Regions from separate parts of the Aliinostoc maniaoense genome, predicted to be linked through region 1. Evidence: riboswitches for the same ligand, from Rfam matches in the RefSeq annotation. Region 1 holds a riboswitch; the other holds the start of a gene.
The links. Region 1 has a riboswitch for cobalamin ahead of cobG (precorrin-3B synthase). Riboswitches for the same ligand answer to the same signal wherever they lie in the genome.
Positions count from the first base shown of each region.

Region 1 (5,237 bases):
TAACACAACAAGTTACTCAATTTATACAAGCAAACCCTATCGCTGATTCACAAGCACTTTATATATTATGGGCAGGTGCAAACGATTACGTAGGTGGTGGAGTTACAAATCCTAGCCAGCCAGTTGCTAATTTAGTTGGTGCGGTTAATACACTTTATAATGTCGGCGCACGTAATTTTTTAGTTGCCAATTTACCACTTTTAGGCAAGACACCACTTGCTACCAGCCAAGGTGCAGTAGTTTCTGAGGGACTCAATCAATTAAGTTTAGGGCATAATTTCTTATTTTCTCAGGCTTTTGGGAAAGCTAATCCTAACCAGCCTGGAATTAAGCTCAAAACTTTGGATGTAGCGTCTTTTTTTCAACAAACCATTGCTACACCATCAAAGTTTAATTTTACAAATGTCCAAGCTCCTTGCTTAATGAACTCTCCTCTACTTAATGATCCTACCTTACCACCACCCCAAATCTGTGACAATCCAGATGAGTATCTATTTTGGGATAGCCTGCATCCTACCAGTGCTACACATAGATTTATTGGCAACCTAGCTTATAAAACATTAGTGCCTGAGCCATCTATGATTTTATCTCAGCTAGCAGTTGGTGCTGTTGTAGGATCTATAGCAGTTCGCAAGGGGAAACAGAAAAAGAACTTGCAATTGAAAAAATAATCAATCTCTTTGTAGGCAGGGGGCTAATTAATTCAAAATTCAAAATACCCTACGGGTTCGCGTAGCGTCTCGAAGAGAAGGCTTGCGCCTACAAAATTCAAAATTACACGATTTTGGGCAGGGGGCAGGGGTAAAACTGTTCCCTCAATCTTATTTGTTATCTCCAATAAAAAGCATCTACAAAATAGAGGAGAAGAACATGAGTCAATCTGTTAAATTTTGGGACAAAATTGCCGATAAATATTCAAAACAACCGATTGCTGACGAGGCATCGTATCAGAAAAAATTGCAAGTTACCCAAGGTTACTTTAAACCAGATTGGTCGGTGTTGGAATTTGGTTGCGGTACGGGAGGAACTGCCATTATTCATGCACCTTTTGTTAAACATCTGAGAGCGATAGACATCTCATCAGAAATGATTAAAATTGCTCAAGGTAAGGCAGAAGCTCAAGGTATCGATAACGTTACTTTTGAACAATTAACTATTGAAGAATTAGAGGCACAAGACTGCACCTATAATGCAGTGTTGGGACTGAGTATTTTGCATTTACTGAAAAATAAAGAAAATGCGATCGCCAAGGTTTATAAAATACTCAAACCAGGGGGAATTTTTGTTACTAGTACCACCTGTATGGGGGATGCTTATAGTTGGTTTAAATTAATTGCCCCCATTGGTAAAGCTTTGGGCTTTTTCCCTTTAGTCAAGGTATTTACCGCACAACATTTACTAGAGAGTCTGACTGATGCTGGTTTTGCGATCGATTATCAATGGCAACCGAGTCAAGATAAGGCAATATTTATCGTGGCAAAGAAGCCTGAGTAAGAACCATAATATCGTGTCGGTTAAAACTAAGACAAACTCAGACAAACCAGGGAATAGATGAAAAATATGAAGTATTCAATTTGTTGACTATCGTCTCGTGTTAAATTACTAGAACTTGAAGTTGGGAAACTCTGGTGAGATTCCGGGACTGTGCCGCAGCTGTAATAAAACAACAAAGTTTTTGAGTCAGAATGCCAACTTCAGGATAATTCGTAATTCGTAATTCGTAATTCGTAATACCGCTACGCGGAGGCAAGCTACGTAATTCGTAATACGAATTATTTCAGGATATTGTCGTCTACTCCCTGCGTCGCACGGGGAAGGAGTTAGAGTTTTGCTGTCCGGTTCTACACCTTGTCCTGGTTTATTTTATGCCACACCTGCCCAAGATGGAATTTTATCACGCATCAGAATACCAGGGGGCATAATTAATAGTAAACAATGTCAAGCGATCGCAGATATCGCTGATAAATATGGTGGCGGCTACATAGACGTAACTAACCGCGCTAACCTACAAATCCGAGAAATTCGCCAAGGGCTAGATATCGAAGCCTTGCAACAACTCCAGAATTTAGGCATAGGCTCAAATAACACCAGTGTAGACCAAATCCGTAATATCATGACCAGTCCCACGGCTGGCATTGATCCCCAAGAAATAATTGACACCCGCCCCTTCGTCGAAAGCTGGGATAATTATATTACCCAAAATTCCCAATTATCAGCACTATCACCGAAATTTAGCGTCTGTTTTGATGGTGGTGGATTAATTTCCGTATGCGATCGCCCCAACGATATCACATTAGCAGCCGTCAGCATAGATAACAAAATCTACTTCCGCCTCTATCTCAGCACAGGCGCACAAAACACACCCCCCACCGACACCGGCATTATCTTACTCCCTGAAGAATCCCTAAAAGTCCTAACTGCCTTAACCGATATTTATCTCACTCACTCTCAAGCAATTAAAACTAATACTGAGCGCAAACCACGACTCAGACAAATAATTAATCACCTAGGCTTAGATAACTATCTCCAACAAGTCAAGCAGCAATTACCATTTCCTTTGGAGAGGAAAAACCTAACCCCCCTACCCCCTTCCCTACTAGGGAAGGGGGAGCAAGACAAGCATTTCTCCCCTGTCCTTGTAGGGGAGAGGTCAAACAACCAATATCATCACATTGGTATTCATCCCCAAAACCAACCAGAATTATATTACATTGGCTTAGTATTACCCCTAGGTCGCCTAGAGACTTATCAACTCAGGGGTTTAGCCGACTTATCCACAAAATATGGTAGTAGAACACTCAGACTTACCCCTTGGCAGAATGTACTCCTAACAGACATTCCCCACCACAGACTTACCGATGTGCAGCAAGCCATCACTGATTTAAACTTAGATACCTCAGCAACTAACATTAAAAGTGCCTTAGTCGCTTGTTCAGGAAATCAGGGGTGTGCATCGGCGGCGACAGATACCAAAACTCATGCCCTAGCATTAGCAGAGTATCTGACATCCCATGTTAAGTTAGAACATCCTGTCAATATTCACTTGAGCGGTTGTGATAAATCCTGCGCCCAACATGGTAAAAGTGATATTGCCTTAGTTGGTGTGAGTGGCGATCGCTATCAAGTATATGTGGGAGAGGGTGACACTCATCAAAAATTTGGTCGAGAACTCTATGATGATGTCAGTTTCACCGACTTACCCGCCCTCATGGCGCAGATGTTAAATGTGTATCAAAACCAACGTCTAAATCCCCAGGAATCTTTCGGGCAATTTGCCCACCGCTACGCACCCCCACAACTACAACAATTATTCTCTCCTGCCAACTCCATGCCTGACTACATCCGCGATGCCAATGAGATTTACCGTAATTCCTTCGCCATTATTCGCTCGGAAGCTAATCTAGATATACTACCCACAGATGTAGCTAAAGTTGCAGTCCGCCTCATTCATGCCTGTGGAATGACGGATATAGTTACCGACTTAGGATATTCAACAACGGCAGTACAGTCAGCTAGGAAGGCATTAGCAGCAGGCGCACCGATTTTGTGTGATTGTCGCATGGTAGCCGATGGAGTCACCAGGAAACGTCTACAAGCCAATAACCAAGTTATCTGCACCCTCAACGAGCCAGAAGTCCCAGAACTAGCAAAAAAATTGGGTAATACTAGGTCTGCGGCGGCGTTGGAATTATGGCAACCTTACTTAGAGGGGGCAGTAGTCGCCATTGGCAACGCACCCACAGCATTATTTAGATTACTAGAAATGTTAGATCAAGGATGTCCAAAACCAGCAGTGATTTTAGGTTTTCCCGTCGGGTTTGTGGGTGCAGCCGAATCAAAAGCCGCATTAGCAGCAGATAGCCGCAATGTACCATTTTTAACTTTACATGGTCGGCGTGGTGGTAGTGCGATCGCTGCCGCCGCCGTTAACGCCCTCGCCACGGAGGAAGAATAATTATGACAGCTAAAGGTCGTCTTTATGGAGTCGGTGTAGGGCCAGGAGATCCAGAACTATTGACCCTGAAAGCCTTGCGGTTATTGCGTTCTGCCCCTGTCATAGCCTATCAATCAGCCACAGATAAACAGAGCATAGCACGAGCGATCGTTTCCCAATATCTCACAGGTACACAAATTGAAGTCGCCTATCATCTGCCCCGCGCCTTAGAACCAGAAAAAGCCAAGGATATTTACGACAGAGAAGTTGCACCCATCGCTGAACATTTAGCAGCCGGACGGGATGTAGTGGTACTGTGTGAAGGTGATCCATTTTTCTACGGTTCATTTATGTATGTATTCACACGGCTATCTGAACAGTACCAAACGGAAGTCGTCCCCGGAGTATCTTCATTAATGGCCTGTGCCGTGTCCTTGGGTGTACCGTTCACCTACTACAACGATATTCTCACAGTTTTACCCGCACCCCTCCCAGCCGAAGAACTCACCACAAAATTGCTGACAACCGATGCAGCCGCCATTATGAAACTCGGTCGCCACTTTACCAAGGTGCGAGATATCCTGCATAAAATAGGATTAGCATCACGGGCATTATATATTGAACGGGCAACAAGCGCACAGCAAAGAATTGTACCCATAGATGAAGTTGATCCTGCGGAAGTACCTTATTTTGCCATGATTGTTATACCTACTAAAAATCGATTGTAAAAATATGGTAGCTAAACTCAAATCTTGCACCAACGGTAGTCACCTGTAAAATACAAATAAACTAGTGCCACTTAAATGTAGACAGTCCACTACTCTATTTAATAACTTAAACTAAGCTCAAATTAACGCGGACAATTACATCATTGTAATCTCTATCTCCACCATTGAATAAATCTTCAAAACCAAAAATATTATTACCCAATAAATGTATATGATCTAACTTGTCAGGGTTAGCACCTAAAAAGGGAAAGTAAATCAACGGATCATTATTTGGATTTGCATCTAGAACTGGATCAGGATTACTATTAACAATCATAAATGGCACAAAAATAGCCCCAGGCTGAAAAACCCCGGTGTAAGTTGCTGTATCTTGATTGCTTACACTCAAATCAATGCCACTCACCCGCCCACGCACTGCCGCTTGTGTATAACCAGGCTGCCCTACTAAAATATCTGCTGTACCATCACCATTAATATCAATGCCGCCATTCTCATCTACCACTGGATAAAAACCAACAAAATTATCAAAACGTGCTTCTCTATTCACGATAAATTCAGCTTTGACTAATTGTGTC
Region 1 covers NZ_CP187952.1:2,357,851-2,363,087, reverse strand. The annotation lists gene ACPZ3T_RS10585 (SGNH/GDSL hydrolase family protein) at 1-671, shown strand, start outside; gene ACPZ3T_RS10580 (class I SAM-dependent methyltransferase) at 871-1,494, shown strand; adenosylcobalamin-variant (AdoCbl-variant) riboswitch at 1,602-1,699, shown strand; partial or broken gene cobG (precorrin-3B synthase) at 1,829-3,214, shown strand; gene ACPZ3T_RS10570 (precorrin-8X methylmutase) at 3,329-3,955, shown strand; gene ACPZ3T_RS10565 (precorrin-2 C(20)-methyltransferase) at 3,958-4,662, shown strand; gene ACPZ3T_RS10560 (beta-propeller fold lactonase family protein) at 4,769-5,237, opposite strand, start outside.

Region 2 (5,237 bases), 3.1 Mb from region 1:
CAGAAATTAAAATCTGCCCACCTTGAGTAACATAAGCCACCAACAAAGCATAGTGCATAAATAAATATGCCCCACCCGCAACTCTCGCCCCCAATTTACCCAGGGTATTTTCTACCATTGCCAAAAAACCCACACTCAAACGTCCTTCTAGACGCATGGTGTTAATACTAACTTCTGCAATTAATAATCCAGATATTAAGGTGTATAGCCAGACTAGTATCAGTAACACTGTAGAAGGAATAACCCCAGAAGGTAGTGTCACCGCAGGTAGTGCCAAAATCCCTGCACCGACTGTTGTACCAGCAACTAAGGCGGTACTACCTAACACACTACCCGGTTGATGAGTCAATCTATTACCGTTGAGTTCCAGCCGAGAAAATAAACGTGGAGACGCATTTATAGAAGTCATATGATTTTGTTGAAAAACCCCGGTTTTTCCAAACCCCCGGTTTTTTCAAAAAACCGGGGTTTTGGTTGTTAAATTATGTAAATATATTAGCAATTTTGCAAAAAATAGATTAGAGGTTTGTAGTCAGGACTTTAGTCCTGAAAACAAGGGCTGAAGCCCTTACTACAAACAAAAAACTTGATTTTTTGGTGACAGTAGACGGTAACTAAATCGTCTCAGATATTGATACTCCAGTTCCACCACGCCGCACTTTAATTAATTCTGCACAGATACTAACTGCAATTTCTGCCGGCGTTAAAGCACCAATATCTAAGCCAATGGGTGCATATATCTTTGGTAAACTCCCCTGAGATTGCAGCATTCTGTAAACAGTATCCACCCGTTTTTTACTGCCTACCATACCAATATATTGGGCGTGGCAATCTTTTAATATTGGTAAAGCGGCAACATCTTGTAAATAACCCCTAGTCACTAAAGCAATATATAAATTAGGAATTTGGTGAATAATTTCCCCAATTGCGGTGATAGGTTGTTCTAAGACTAATGAGGCATCGGGAAATCTTTGTGTGGTGGCAAATTCTGGGCGATCGTCTTGTACGATGATTCTAAACCCTGCAATCTTTGCAATCTGAGCTAAGGGAACTGCAATATGTCCTGCACCAATAATTAATAGGGTGGGTGGTGGTAGCAAAGGTTCAATGAAAGCCTGATTTTGTAGTTGCGGTGAGTCAGGAATATTGAGGGTTTCTAAGTAGGGTGTACCATGAATATTTAAAGGTGTGATCATTGCTCCTGGTTGCCCAGACTCTAATTGTTTGATAATTGCATTAACTAACCTGCAACTAGCATCACCTGACCATAACTCTAGCCAGACTAACATTGTGCCACCACAAACACCTTGAATCTCTCGATGTGGTGTGCCAGATAAATCTATTTCTATTAATTGTTTTTCACCAGTTTGTAATACTTGCAAAGCTCGTTGATAAACTTTGGCTTCTCCAGCACCGCCGCCAATTGTACCGTAGGTTGTGCCATTGGCGCAGATCAGCATTTTTGCACCTACTTCTCTGGGTGTAGAGCCTTTGGTGCTGATAACTGTGGCTAAAACAACAGTATCTCTTTTTAACGCGATCGCCAGTTGTTCGTAAAGTTCCAGCATGACAACTTGACTCTCATATTTACAACATACAACTTTCCAGGCGATCGCTCTATATTCATCATACGGTATCTACAACCACTCTATTACGGCTTACACCACTAAAATATTTTGTCAAGTACTTGCAAAAATTATTTACATATTGTTATATTTAGTTACATAAGAAGCGGAGAAAAAAACATGACAAGCAAAGGCTTTACAACAAACGAACTCGGTCAACTCAACAACTTTGCGATTGAACCAAAAGTTTATGTAGATCAAACTCCCAGAGCAGGCTTTACTGAGTATGCAGAGAAACTCAACGGACGTTTGGCGATGATTGGTTTTGTCTCCCTCATCGCTGTAGAAGCCATCACCGGTAACGGCTTGATTCAATGGTTGACAAACCTGTAGGTAAGTTTGATTGTTTCACCAGATAAATAATATACAAGGACAAAAAACCATGAGAACTGACTTTGATTTCCCCAGAAAAGATTTAATCGGAACTGTTGTATTTAGACCTGATTTCAACAACTTTGCAACTATCAATGCTAACCAAGCTTGGTCACTATTTTTCAGCGCAGGTCAAGATGATAAAGTATTGGGAGAGCAAGTTGAATTAGGCAGATTTTTCACCAACGCTTTAATTGCTGTGGGCGTAACAGGAACTCTTTGGGCAACATTTTTCAGCAATTTAGGATAAAAGCTTGCGTGTACTTTGTCAATTAAATAACTTGATCGGAAGTCTTATGAATCATCAATAAGACTTCTTTCAATATTTGTGAGAAATTGAGTGCGTAGGCGTAGCGCGCCGTAGGTATCGCCAAAATTGCTGTATAATATTCGCATATGCGGTTCTGATGGGGAACAGCCATCAGAGGTAAGGGGGAAAGCCCGGTGTAAATCCGGCACTGTCCCGCAGCTGTAATGAGATACCAATCTCAAAGTCAGAATGCCCGCCGTAAGTACAACCAACTCCCATCTGCGAGGTACAGATGAATATTTTCCTCCCTAGTCAAGCTTACTCTCTCATAGCTTCAGATATCCGCCACACACTACAAACTTCTATGAGATTGTAGACACTCTGCAAACATCACAATTTTTTGCCAGAAGATCACGATACAAAGCTAGAAAACCTGTTGTATATCTTCTTTCACGCGTCTGGCTGAGGCTAACTCATACTTTAAATCAGCAATAACTACAAATCAATGAACAACAAACAGCATAATCTATTCGTCTGCACAACCTGCGCCAGTGTGTGGCAAGATGGCAAGCGAGTTGGTGAAAGTGGCGGACAGCAGCTATTACAACAACTGCAACAACTTGCACAAACTTGGGAACTGCAAAATCAATTCTCGATTCAAGGGGTTGAATGTATGAGTGCTTGCAGTCATGCTTGCGTTATCGCCTTCCAAGGAGAAGAAAAAATCACCTATCTTTTTGGTAACTTAGCAGTTGATGATAGTGCATCTGCTATCCTCGAATGTGCCACTAAATACTACACTAAACCAGATGGTTTACTTCCTTGGTCAGAACGTCCAGAAGCTTTAAAAAAAGGCATCTTAGCCAAAATTCCACCCCTCAATAAATAGGCAAAATTACATCACAATTGTTGTTAATTCAACACCAGTAGTTAATTAAGTTCGTAGTAAGGACTTTAGTCCTTAAAACTCTCAGCACTAAACAGCTGACTACTACTAGTAGTCAGCCAAGAAAATTGCAGAGCGTTGCCGTTCGCGTTAGCGTCTCCGAAGGAGAAGGCTAGCAAGAATCCTCAGCATGACGGCTGAGGAGTGTCAAGTTGTTCTTCCCAAGTGTCAATTTCTTGACGTAAAATTCCAATATCGGCAAGACGACGTTCCAAGCATTGACGTGAGAGAACAGAAATTTCAATTGCTACTTGATTATTTTGACTAAGGATTCTTGCACTGTCATAATCAAAATAATGGTGATATTGATAACGATTATCATCTCATAAAAACAAGTTCACTAAGCACAGGCAATTTCCTGACTAGATATGACCTGTAACCGCAAAAATCAACAAATCACAGTCTAAAATCGCAAACCGACACCACCTTGAACAGAGACAGCCGCACCACCACCATTGCGGTAGGCATCAAAAGCAATAATAGCGTTACCAAAAAGCACAGTATTACTGTTAGGAACAGCGTAATCAACACCCGGTTGTAAGGCAAAACTAATTTTGTCACCCACCGGAGAAGCACTGTCCCCCCCAGTTAACACTAAGCCAGCACCTAAGTAAGCATCAGTTTGCCAATTCAGAGGCACATCATAGGAAACCGTAGGTACAACTGCGGTATTCTGACCTACTAAAGCTTGAGCGCGAAAAGAAATAGGTGCTTCTAGCAGCTTGTAACGAAAAGCCAACACCCCGCCGACTTGTACACTATCAGTTATGCCCACAGCAGGCCCTATACCTACGTAGCTACCATATGCTACCTGAGCTTGTGCCGGCTGACTATTGAGAGCCAAACTCAAAATTGAACTTGTTCCCAAAGCTGCCATTAAATGAGGTATATATTTCATTGCCAACTCCTCACACCATCTTGGATGTTCCAAGTTTAATTTAATACCTATATTAAAGGCAAAAGTAAATAATTAAAGGTTTGTAGTGAGAACTTTAGTTCTCTCTACGAGACGCTCCGCGAACAAATAAGGACTAAAGTCCTTACTACAAACTTAATCTTATTTTTTACATTACTTAACATTTTTATGTAGGGTGTGTGACGCTACCAAAGTATATGAACGTAGCCATGAAATTTATAGCGTCACGCACCGACTATAACTTACGGACACCGGGGATGAAGACCGCCTTGAGTACAAATGTATGCAAGTTGCCTAGAGTCTAAGTTTTTGGCTTGGGAAAAGTCTACACCTTTAACTACCGCAGATACTGAACCGAGGTCTGGAGTTTGGACAAATTGATCTGCTGGGTCTTGTCTGTTGGGGGTGAGAATTGCCCCTTTGAAGTCAGCACCAGCGACGTTTGCACCTCTTAAGTCCACCAGACTTAAATCAGCATTTTGCAAGTTAGCATTTTCTAGCTGGGCAGATCGTAAAATTGCACCAGTTAGACGAGTTGCACTCAGGTTAGCATAGCTGAGATTAGCTCGTTCCAAGTCTGCGCCGGATAGGTCTGACGCTTGCCAATCAGTTTTAGTTAAGTTAGCAAATGATAGTTGAGTACCAATAGCGATAACCCGACCAAGACGCGCACCGTATAAGTTAGCATCTTTAAATTTAGCGTCTCCTAGGTCTGCTCCTGTGAGGCTGGCGTTTTCTAGAACTGCACCACGTAAATCAGCCCCGACTAATTGCCCACTGCTGAGGTTAGCACCTACTAGGCGTGCATTGGCTAAATTAGCTCGGTTGAGGGTAGCACGACTTAAATCACTCCCAGTCATAATCACACGGCTGAGGTTAGCATCAGTGAAATTGGCTTGTTTCATCTGGGCTTGAGTTAAATCAGACACTACATCGTCATAGGTGTCTAAGCGTCCATCTTCACCAGGATGGCGGAAACGGCTACCCTTAAAGTTAGCTTGGTTAAGATTTGCTGATTTAAACTTGATTCCTGATAAATCCGTATTTTCTAAAACTAAGTTAAAAAAGGAACTACCAGGAGTACCACTTTGCCCTAGTTGCACACGGCTGAGATCCAAGCCTTGAGTT
Region 2 covers NZ_CP187952.1:5,413,540-5,418,776, forward strand. The annotation lists gene ACPZ3T_RS23650 (amino acid permease) at 1-409, opposite strand, end outside; gene ACPZ3T_RS23655 (XdhC family protein) at 615-1,568, opposite strand; gene ACPZ3T_RS23660 (high light inducible protein) at 1,746-1,958, shown strand; gene ACPZ3T_RS23665 (hypothetical protein) at 2,008-2,247, shown strand; cobalamin riboswitch at 2,380-2,522, shown strand; gene ACPZ3T_RS23670 (DUF1636 family protein) at 2,753-3,136, shown strand; gene ACPZ3T_RS23675 (hypothetical protein) at 3,597-4,091, opposite strand; gene ACPZ3T_RS23680 (pentapeptide repeat-containing protein) at 4,352-5,237, opposite strand, start outside.
Region 2: another riboswitch for cobalamin. It lies ahead of ACPZ3T_RS23670 (DUF1636 family protein); the one in region 1 lies ahead of cobG (precorrin-3B synthase).